One region of the Streptomyces sp. NBC_00086 genome, then DNA from elsewhere that is predicted to be linked to it. Evidence: riboswitches for the same ligand, from Rfam matches in the RefSeq annotation. Region 1 holds a riboswitch; each other region holds the start of a gene.

Region 1 (3,262 bases):
GGGCGGCTGGCCGCGCTCGTGGACGAGTACGAACTGCTCCACGAGGTACGGGGCCGCGGGCTGATGATCGGCATCGAGTTCGGCCGGCCGTCCTCGCTGGGCCTGCGGAGCCGCTGGAGCATGCTGCAGGCGGCGCGCAAGGGGCTGTTCGCGCAGATGGTGGTGGTGCCGCTGCTGCAGAAGCACCGGATCCTCACCCAGGTCTCCGGCGACCACCTGGAAGTGATCAAGCTGATCCCGCCGCTGATCGTGGACGAGGCGGACGTCGACCGCTTCGTCGGCGCCTTCCGCGCGGTCATGGACGAGGCCCACGGCGGCGGCGCGCTGATGTGGGACTTCGGCCGGACACTGGTGAGGCAGGCCGTCGCCAACCGCTGACGGCCCACCTCGTGGGGCGTCAGTCCAGCAGCCGGTCGTGGAGCCTGCCGAGGGTCTCGGGCGCGAGCCCGAGGCCCTCGGCGAGGTAGCGCTCCACACCGCCCCACTCCTCGTCGATGGTGTCGAAGGCCGCGGTCAGATACGCGGCGCGGGCATCGAAGAGCGGGGCGAGCAGCTCCATCACCTCGGGGGCGCGGGCCTCGGGCGAGCCGTTGCCCCGGCGGACCCGGTAGCGGTTGTGCGGGGCGTTCGACTCCAGGTAGTCCGCGAGGATCGCCTCCCGCCCGACACCCAGCGCGAGCAGGGTGACGGCGATCGACAGCCCGGCCCGGTCCTTCCCGGCGGCGCAGTGCATGAGCGCGGGGACGCTGTCCTCGGCGAGCGCGTGCACCACCCGGCTGTGCTCGGCGGTCCGGGTCCGGATCATCGTCCGGTACGAACGGGACATCCGCGCGGCGGCCTTGCCCTCGCCCAGGATCTCGCGGAGCTGCGCCAGGTCCCCTTCGCGGACCATCTTCCAGAACTCCCGGCCGTCGGCCGGATCCGACAGCGGAATGCCGACGTTGCGCACGCCGGGCAGCTCCACGTCCGGACCCTCCAGGGCGTGGTCGGCGCCGTTGCGGAAGTCGAAGACGGTGTGCAGTCCGAGCGATCCGAGGAACTCCGCGTCGCTTTCGGTGGCATGCGCCAGATGTCCGCTTCGAAACAGTCGTCCTGACTTGACCGTCCGGCCGTCCGCGGCCGGCAATCCGCCCACGTCACGGAAGTTGCGGACTCCCGTCAGTGCCGGTTCCGGCGCCACCGGATCGGTGTGGGGGCTCTGGGGTATCTGCTGGGTCACAGGGGCTCCTCCGTGTCTCCGTGTGGTCGTCGTCGCGCGTGTCCGAATTACGTTGGTTGCTGACAACTTGCCATAGCGAGGGGCGAGATCGGACACGTCCCCGTGAGCCAGATCATACGGTGACCGTGAGTGCCTGATCGCGAAGGGCGAATTCCCCTGTCCGGACGGTTGTTGGGGGAGGGGAATGGACGCAGGGTGACCGTAATTCCGTCGGTCCATCATCACTTGGAATCCATGGGGGAATTCGGGACTTGTTCCGTGCCGCCGGGCTGGATTACCTTCGCGATCGATCCGGATGGACCGCCTAATCCTGCCGCCGTCCGGAAACCGCACCCGACTATTCACGCGCGCGGCAGGAGCGGGGGAACCAGGTAAGCCGCTGTTCCGGAGCTCCTTCGGGATCTTTACAACGGGACAGCTCGGGGTGAAGCCGTCCATGTGCTGTTCAACGGCGCACGTACGGCCGGACATCTCCAGTCCGAACCCGACAGCTCACCTCGCAGGCGTCGGAGAGGAATTCGCCATGTCCGGAACGGGTAAGCACCGCCGTCCCAAGTCCCGCTCGATATCCCGCGGGTTCGCCGTCGCGGGCACCGGTGGCGCGGCCCTCGCGCTTCCGCTGCTCGGCGCCACCGGCGCCCACGCCGCGGGCGTCCCGGCCGCCGCGCCCGCCGCAGCTCCGGTCCAGGCCCCGCAGGCCGTGTCGGCCTTCCAGGCCGCGCCCGCCGCCGCGCAGGCCGCCCCCACCGTCTACACCGTGGTGCCGGGCGACTACCTCTCCAAGATCGCCGAGAGCCGTCAGCTCACCGGTGGCTGGGAGCAGCTCTACGCGGACAACCGCGAGGCCGTCGGCGCCGACCCGTCGCTGATCCACCCGGGCCTCAAGCTCACGCTCGGCGCGAAGGGCTCGGCTCCGGCCGCGGCGGCCGAGTCCGCGCCGGCCGAAACGCCGAAGCCGGCCAAGAAGTCTCTTTCCTCCGATTCTTCGGCTTCCTCCGGTTCTTCCGCTTCCGGTGATTCGTCGGATTCCTCCGACGAGGCCGCCGCGCCCGTCGCCAAGGCCCCCGCCCGCAAGGCGCCCGCCAAGCAGCAGGGCGGCTCCGCGTCGACCGGCTTCGTCGCCCCGGTCGGCGGCGGCACCTCCACCGCGTACAAGACCGCCGGCTCCATGTGGTCCAGCGGCTACCACACCGGGGTCGACTTCGCCGCGAGCAGCGGCACCACCGTCAAGGCGGTCGGCGCCGGCACCGTGGTCTCCGCCGGGTGGAGCGGCTCGTACGGCAACGAGGTCGTCATCCGGCACGCCGACGGCAAGTACAGCCAGTACGCGCACCTCTCCCAGCTGTCCGTCTCCTCCGGCCAGAGCGTGACCGGCGGGCAGACCATCGGCCTCTCCGGTTCCACGGGCAACTCGACCGGCCCGCACCTGCACTTCGAGATCCGCACCGGGCCCTCGTACGGCTCGGACATCGACCCGCTGGCCTACCTCCGGTCCAAGGGCGTCAGCATCTGAACCCGGGTCTGAACCCGGGGCCGCATCCGGATCTGCATCCGAGGCGCTGTCGGAGGTGCCGGTTAGGCTGCCCGTTTCGACAGGGGACGGGACGGTCGCGGCATGAAGGTCAGCGCAAGGGAGCTCAACCGCTCCACGCTCGCACGGCAGTTGCTGCTGCGGCGCGAGGTGATGGACGTCGGTGACGCGGTCCGCCGGGTGGTCGCCCTGCAGGCGCAGCACGCGGCCTCGCCGTACCTCGCGCTGTGGAACCGGCTCTCCGGCTTCGACCCGGCCGACCTCGACGCCGCCTTCACGGGGCGCGAGGTGGTCAAGTCGACCTTGATGCGGCTGACCCTGCACGCCGTGCACGCGCAGGACTATCCGCCCTTCCGGGAGGCCGTGCAGCCCTCCGTACGGGCCGCCCGGCTCGGGACCCGCTTCACGGACTCCGGGCTGACGGCCGAGGACGCCGACGTCCTCGTACCGGAGCTGCTGGACTTCGCCGACCGGCCCCGTACGACGGCGGAGTGCGAGGCCTGGCTCGGACA
Region 2 (3,262 bases), 920 kb from region 1:
GCCGGGCCCGAACACTCCGGAGACGATGTCGTCGCGGATCGCTGTGCATACCGTGTGCGCGGGAATACGCAAGACCGGACCTCCGCCTTTTTCGTATGACTGTGCGCGTTGCGACTCTATTGCAACACACGATAATTTCCGAGAGCGGCCGGAAATACGAAACATTCACACACCGCGGAACACAAGGCGGGGTACAAGGCGGAGCACAAGACCCGGGTACGGCGCGGAGGACCAAGCGCGCGGCGAGAAGCGCGAAGGCCCCGGCTCGAAGAGAGCCGGGGCCTTCGCGGAAGACGTGCGGTGGGGCGAGCGGGTCAGACGGTGACGCCGTGCGAGCGCAGGTACGTGACCGGGTTGATGTCCGAGCCGTAGTCGGCGCCGGTGCGGGCCTCGAAGTGCAGGTGCGGGCCGCTGGAGTTGCCGGTGGAGCCCGACAGGCCGATCTTCTGGCCCGGGGTGACCTGCTGGCCGACGGAGACGCTCAGCGAGGACATGTGGCCGTACTGGGTGTACGTGCCGTCGGCGTGCTTGATCACGACGTTGTTGCCGTACGCGCCGCCGTAGCCCGCCTCGACCACGGTGCCGAGGCCCACGGCGTGCACCTCGGTGCCGGAGGCGGCGTGGAAGTCGATGCCGGTGTGGCTGCCGGAGGACCACATGCCGCCACCCGCGTGGTACTGGGTGCTGACGTAGGTGTTGTCGAGCGGCGACACGAAGGTGTTGAGGCGCTTGCGCTCCTCTTCGCGGGCGGCGCGCTCGGCGGCCTCGCGCTCGGCCTTGGCCTGCGCTTCGGCCTTCGCCTTGGCTTCGGCGGCCCGCTGCCTGGCGTCGGCCTCGGCCTGCGCCTTGGCGGCGGCGGCCTCGGCGGCGCGCTGCTGGGACTGGGCCTGGGCCTCGACGTCACCGGCGAGCTCGTCGGCCACCACGATGGTGTTGAGGGTGCCGGTGTCCTCGATGGAGGGGGACTGGTCCGCGGCGAACGCGGGACCGGCCAGGGAGCCGACGACGCCGGTTGCGGCGAGGGCGGCTATGCCGGCGTAGCCGGCGGTCCTGCGGCTCATACGGCTCGGGCCACGGTGCTTGCCGGCGGCACTACTGCCAAACGCCATGAAGGGGCTGATCCTTTCCTTCCCTCTCGCCTACCGGGTTAGCTGACGGGTTCGGAGCAGGAAGGTCTCCTACGGGCCCCCTCTTGCGAGGCGGTCCGATTCACCCCAGGGACACAAGTGGGTCCCCGGCTCCCCAGGCTCGCGCCTGACGGGGACTCGGCGATCGCTGTCCGGTGCCGCGGGCGCGGCGGTTACAACTGACGAACAGCACGGCCGACGCTAGGCGGATCATCAGTCAATCGCCAAACAGACACGCCCTTTTGTTGCGCACGCCACACCACATACAAGCAACCACACCATCAAAGGGACAGAAAAGGCAAAAGGGACCCCGGCGGACAAGCCGCTGGGGTCCCGTGCCGGATTTCCGCGCCCGGCGGGCCAGTTGGCGGCCCGCCGGCAGTCAACGGACGGTCAGTTGGTGACCACGGTCACTTCGCCGATCCCGAGGGCCCGCACCGGCTCCTCGATCTGCGAGGCGTCACCGACCAGGACCGTGACCAGGCGGTCCACCGGGAAGGCGCTGACGACCGCCGAAGTGGCCTCCACCGTTCCGGTTTCGGCGAGGCGCGCGTACAACTGCGCCTGGTAGTCGTCCGGGAGCTCCTGCTCGACCTGGTCGGCGAGCGTGCCCGCGACCGAGGCGGCCGTCTCGAACTTCAGCGGGGCGACGCCCACCAAGTTCTGCACGGCCACGTCCCGTTCGGCGTCGGTCAGGCCGCCCTCCGCGAGGGTGCGCAGCACCGTCCAGAGGTCGTCCAGGGCCGGGCCGGTGTTCGGGGTGTCCACCGAGCCGCTGATGGCGAGCATCGAGGCACCCTTGCCGTCGGCGGTGGAACGCAGCACCTGGCCGAAGGCGCGCACGCCGTACGTGTACCCCTTCTCCTCGCGCAGGACCTTGTCCAGCCGGGAGGTGAGGGTGCCGCCCAGGCAGTACGTGCCGAGCACCTGCGGGGCCCAGACCCGGTCGTGCCGGTCGGCGCCGATGCGGCCGATCAGCAACTGCGTCTGGACCGCGCCGGGGCGGTCCACGATGACCACGCGGCCCGTGTCGTCGGCGGTGATCGGCGGGACCGGGCGCGGGGCGGTGGTGTCACCGGTCCACGCGCCCAGGGTGTCGGCCAGGACGGCGTCCAGGTCGATGCCGGTCAGATCGCCCACGACCACCGCGGTGGCGGTCGCGGGGCGCACGTGGGCCTCGTAGAAGGCGCGTACGGCCGCGGAGTCGATGCGGGCGACCGTCTCCTCGGTGCCCTGGCGCGGGCGGGACATCCGCAGGGAGGCCGGGAAGAGCTCCTTGGAGAGCTGCTTGGCGGCGCGGCGCTGCGGGTTGGCGCTCTCGTGCGGGATCTCGTCGAGCCGGTTGCGCACCAGACGGTCGACCTCGGAGTCGGCGAAGGCCGGTGCGCGCAGCGCTTCTGCGACCAGGCCCAGCGCCTTGTGCAGGCGGGAGGCCGGGACCTCCAGGGAGACCCGCAGGCCGGGGTGGTCGGCGTGCGCGTCGAGGGTGGCGCCGCAGCGCTCCAGCTCGGCGGCGAACTCCTCGGCGGAGCGCTTGTCGGTGCCCTCGGACAGGGCGCGGACCATGATCGTGGCCACGCCGTCGAGGCCCTCGGGCTCCGCGTCGAGCGGGGCGGTGAGGTTGATCTCGACCGCGACCACCTGCTGGCCCGGGCGGTGGCAGCGCAGCAGGGTCAGGCCGTTGGCCAGCACCCCGCGCTCGGGGGCCGGGAAGGCCCACGGCTGCGGCTCGCCGGCCTCGGGGCGCGGGTGGAAGGTCATCGTGACGGCTGCGGTGTCGCTCACTGCTCCGCCCCCTCGTTCTCGTCGCTCGCGTCGGTCTCTTCGGTGTCGTCCACGGCGATCGGCTCATAGACGAGCACCGCCCGGTTGTCGGGGCGCAGTCGGGCCGCGGCCACGGCCTGCACCTCCTCGGCGGTGACGTCGAGGACGCGCTGGACGGCGGTCAGCGCGAGCTGCGGGTCGCCGAACAGCACCGCGAAGCGGCACAGTTCGTCGGCGCGCCCGGCCACCGTGCTCAGCCGGTCCAGCCACTCGCGCTCCAGCTGGGCCTGCGCGCGCTCCATCTCCTCGGCCGTCGGGCCCTCGGCGGCGAACCGCGCGAGCTCCTCGTCGACGGCCGCCTCGATGGCGGG
Region 3 (3,262 bases), 3.9 Mb from region 1:
CGATCTGGACCTTCGCGCCCAGCTTGTCGGTGAGGGTCTTCCAGCCCGACCAGTCGTCTTCGTACAGCGGGTCCTCGATGGACACGAGCGGGTACGCGGAGACGAGCTCCTCGTAGTACTCGGTCATCTCGGCGGCCGAGCGGGACTGGCCCTCGAACTCGTACTTGCCGTCCTTGTAGAACTCGGACGCGGCGACGTCGAGCGCGAGCGCGATGTCCTTGCCCGGGACGTAGCCGGCCTGCTTGATGGCCTCGACGATGAGGTCGAGCGCGGCGCGGTTCGACTCCAGGTTCGGCGCGAAGCCGCCCTCGTCGCCCAGACCGGTGGAGAGGCCCTTGGTGTGCAGGACCTTCTTGAGGGTGTGGTAGACCTCGGCACCCCAGCGAAGGGCCTCGGAGAAGGACTCCGCGCCGATCGGGGCGATCATGAACTCCTGGATGTCGACGTTGGAGTCGGCGTGCGACCCACCGTTCAGGATGTTCATCATCGGAACGGGCAGCAGGTGCGCGTTCGGGCCGCCGAGGTAGCGGAAGAGCGGCAGGTCCGAGGCCTCGGACGCGGCGTGCGCGACGGCGAGGGAGACGCCGAGGATGGCGTTGGCGCCGAGGGAGCCCTTGTTCTCGGTGGCGTCCAGGTCGATCATCGCCTGGTCGATCAGGCGCTGCTCGGTGGCGTCGTAGCCGACGAGCTCCGGGCCGAGCTGCTCGATGACGGCGAGGACGGCCTTCTCTACGCCCTTGCCCATGTAGCGGTTGGGGTCACCGTCACGGAGCTCTACGGCTTCGAACGCTCCGGTGGAGGCGCCGGACGGGACTGCAGCACGGCCGGTGCTGCCATCGTCGAGGCCCACCTCGACCTCGACCGTGGGGTTGCCTCGGGAGTCCAGGATTTCCCGGGCTACGACGACGTCGATGGACGGCACGAGCATCTCCTTCTGGGATGTGACGCTGGGTGTGCGGTGGCATGTCAGGCCGTGGGATGGCCTGGCCGCTTAGAGCCTAACCGTCTCCGGGCACTCGGCCAGCCGACCGCCCGGAGGCTGGGACGAAAAAGGGCCTGAATGCCCCTCTTACAGGACATAGGACCCTTGATCATCGGTCTTTCGGAGGCTCCGTCAGACCGGAGGCATCCGCACACAGCACCGCCCGGCGCGAAGGGGGTTGCGCGCCGGGCGGTGGAATTGCGTGGTGGAACTACTGCGCGTCGCGAAAGCGGACACGACCGTTCTCGCAGGTTTCAGCCGGGGTTCAGCTTCGGCCGTGGTCCGGCCTCGGCCCGAGTCCGACTTCGGCCGGAGTCCGGATTCAGCTGAGCTTGAGCTTCTGGCCCGGGAAGATCAGGTCGGCGTCCGAGACGATGTCCTTGTTGAGCTCGTAGAGCTTCTCCCAGCCACCGGTCACGTTGTTCGCGTCGGCGATCGCACCCAGCGTGTCGCCGGACTTGACCGCGTAGGAGCCGTTGCCCGTCTTGGGGGCCTCGGTCTTCGGCGCGGCGGCCGGACGCTCGGAGCGGGTGGTCGGAGCCTCGACGCGCTCGGTCGCCTTCTTCGACTCGACCTTCTTCTCCTGCTTCTTCTCCTGCTTCGGCTGGGTCTTCGGCTTGGAGGGTGCCTCCGCCGAGCCGCCGGTGTAGGAGGAGTTCGACAGGCCCACGCCACAGGACGGCCAGGCGCCCTTGCCCTGGCCCTTGAGGACCTTCTCGGCGATGGCTATCTGCTGGGACTTCGAGGCCTGGTTGGCCTGCGAGGCGTACGCCTTGCCGCCGTACGCGGCCCACGTGGAGGACGAGAACTGCAGGCCGCCGTAGTAGCCGTTGCCCGTGTTGATGGACCAGTTGCCGCCGGACTCGCACGAGGCGACGCGGTCCCACTCGGAAGCGGTCGCGGCCGAGGCGGTACCCGCGGCCATCAGCGGCGCGGCCACGGCGACACCGGCGACGCCGGCGAGCGTGACGATGCGGACGGCCTTGGAGCCACGACGGTGCTTGCCCTTGCCCGAAAGCAGCATGGAGTTCTCCTCACCGACGCCTACGAGGTGAGCTGTCGGGTTCGGGCGAGTGAGTGCCCGGCCGAGCGACCTAGCGCTCGACTTAACCCCTAGCCGGTTCCGTGACCGTCTCTCAACGGCCGGTTCCGGCGCCTACCTTGGTTCCCCCGCTCCTGCCTTCGGCGCTTTACGCGACGAGTGTTCCCTCCGTCCGCCGGCAGGATTCGGCGATGCGGTCGAAGGAGCCCGCGGTGGCGAGCGATTCAGAAGGTAGACAGGTCTCCCCCCGATGTTCAACGAGCGACATCGGGGGGAAACGTGCCTACTTGCGCTCCCCGAAAGGGCGTTTGCGCAGGTGAGGGCGGGGTTTGCGGAACCCTGCGGGCCGGACACGCCAGTTGACCTGAAGAGACACATGTCTCACTTACAGAAAACGGACAATCAGCTGGTTCCGGGCGCCTCAAGTGTCCCTATTGCTGCGTTAGATCCAGGTTCTGACCGGGCTTGATCAGGTCCGCATCGCCGCCGATGACCTGCTCGTTGGCCGCATAGAGACCCTTCCAGCCGCCCTTCACTCCGTTGGCGTCCGCGATCTCGATCAGGCTGTCGCCCTCCTGCACGGTGTACGTCGGTTCCGACGCGGCGTCAGCGGCGGCGGGCGTCTCGACGGCGGCCGCGCCGCGGTGCTTGCCGCCGCCCTCGGTCGCTCCGGGGGTCGCCGGAGCGGTCGGGGAGGCGGACTCGCCGGGTGCGGCCGGAGTCGTCGGGGCCGTGGGATCAACCGGGTTGACCGGATTTGCCGGGTTCGTCGGGTCTGCCGAGTTCCCCGGGTCGGACGGGGTGACCGGAGCCGTCGGGTCGACCGGCAGGGTCGGATCCACGGGCAGGGTCGGATCGACCGGCAGCGTCGGGTCCACGGACGGCGGCGCGGGGGTGGTGGGGTCCGCCGGGCTCGTGGGAGCCGTCGGGTCGCCCGGGAGGCCGGGAGTCGGCGTCTGGAGGTCCGGCGTGGGCATGACGGGCAGTTCGCCCGGCACGCCGATCGGATACTCGGGCAGGACCGAGGCCGAGGAGCTCGGACCCTCCTGCGACGGGGCCCCGAAGTCCGTGGACGTGCTGCCCAAACCGGTGTGGGGCACCGCGTCGTCCGGGCGGGACGGAGCGGGGGCGACGGATCCGGAACCACCGGGCAGGCCCGGGTCCACCACGGCGGCGGGCGCGTCCTGCGTCAGACCGGCCTGCACTCCGCACAGCGGCCACGCCTGGGGGCCCTGGGA

The links. A riboswitch is a leader RNA that binds a small molecule or an ion and turns the genes downstream of it on or off. The one in region 1 is predicted to bind cyclic di-AMP.
Region 2: it holds a riboswitch for cyclic di-AMP, as region 1 does, so the genes downstream of both, OG276_RS08820 (M23 family metallopeptidase) here and OG276_RS04965 (LysM peptidoglycan-binding domain-containing M23 family metallopeptidase) in region 1, are expected to answer to the same signal.
Region 3: it holds a riboswitch for cyclic di-AMP, as region 1 does, so the genes downstream of both, OG276_RS22600 (transglycosylase family protein) here and OG276_RS04965 (LysM peptidoglycan-binding domain-containing M23 family metallopeptidase) in region 1, are expected to answer to the same signal.

Annotation. Positions count from the first base shown of each region.
Region 1 is NZ_JAPELZ010000001.1:1,076,540-1,079,801, reverse strand. Features, by position in the region: gene OG276_RS04975 (aspartate aminotransferase family protein) at 1-378, shown strand, start outside; gene OG276_RS04970 (tyrosine-protein phosphatase) at 398-1,219, opposite strand; cyclic di-AMP (ydaO/yuaA leader) riboswitch at 1,544-1,738, shown strand; gene OG276_RS04965 (LysM peptidoglycan-binding domain-containing M23 family metallopeptidase) at 1,743-2,732, shown strand; gene OG276_RS04960 (winged helix DNA-binding domain-containing protein) at 2,835-3,262, shown strand, end outside.
Region 2 is NZ_JAPELZ010000001.1:1,994,476-1,997,737, forward strand. Features, by position in the region: gene OG276_RS08815 (GntR family transcriptional regulator) at 1-72, opposite strand, end outside; gene OG276_RS08820 (M23 family metallopeptidase) at 315-1,109, opposite strand; cyclic di-AMP (ydaO/yuaA leader) riboswitch at 1,122-1,281, opposite strand; gene OG276_RS08825 (pitrilysin family protein) at 1,521-2,888, opposite strand; gene OG276_RS08830 (pitrilysin family protein) at 2,909-3,262, opposite strand, start outside.
Region 3 is NZ_JAPELZ010000001.1:5,012,220-5,015,481, reverse strand. Features, by position in the region: gene eno (phosphopyruvate hydratase) at 1-928, opposite strand, end outside; gene OG276_RS22600 (transglycosylase family protein) at 1,305-2,006, opposite strand; cyclic di-AMP (ydaO/yuaA leader) riboswitch at 2,009-2,180, opposite strand; gene OG276_RS22595 (transglycosylase family protein) at 2,456-3,262, opposite strand, start outside.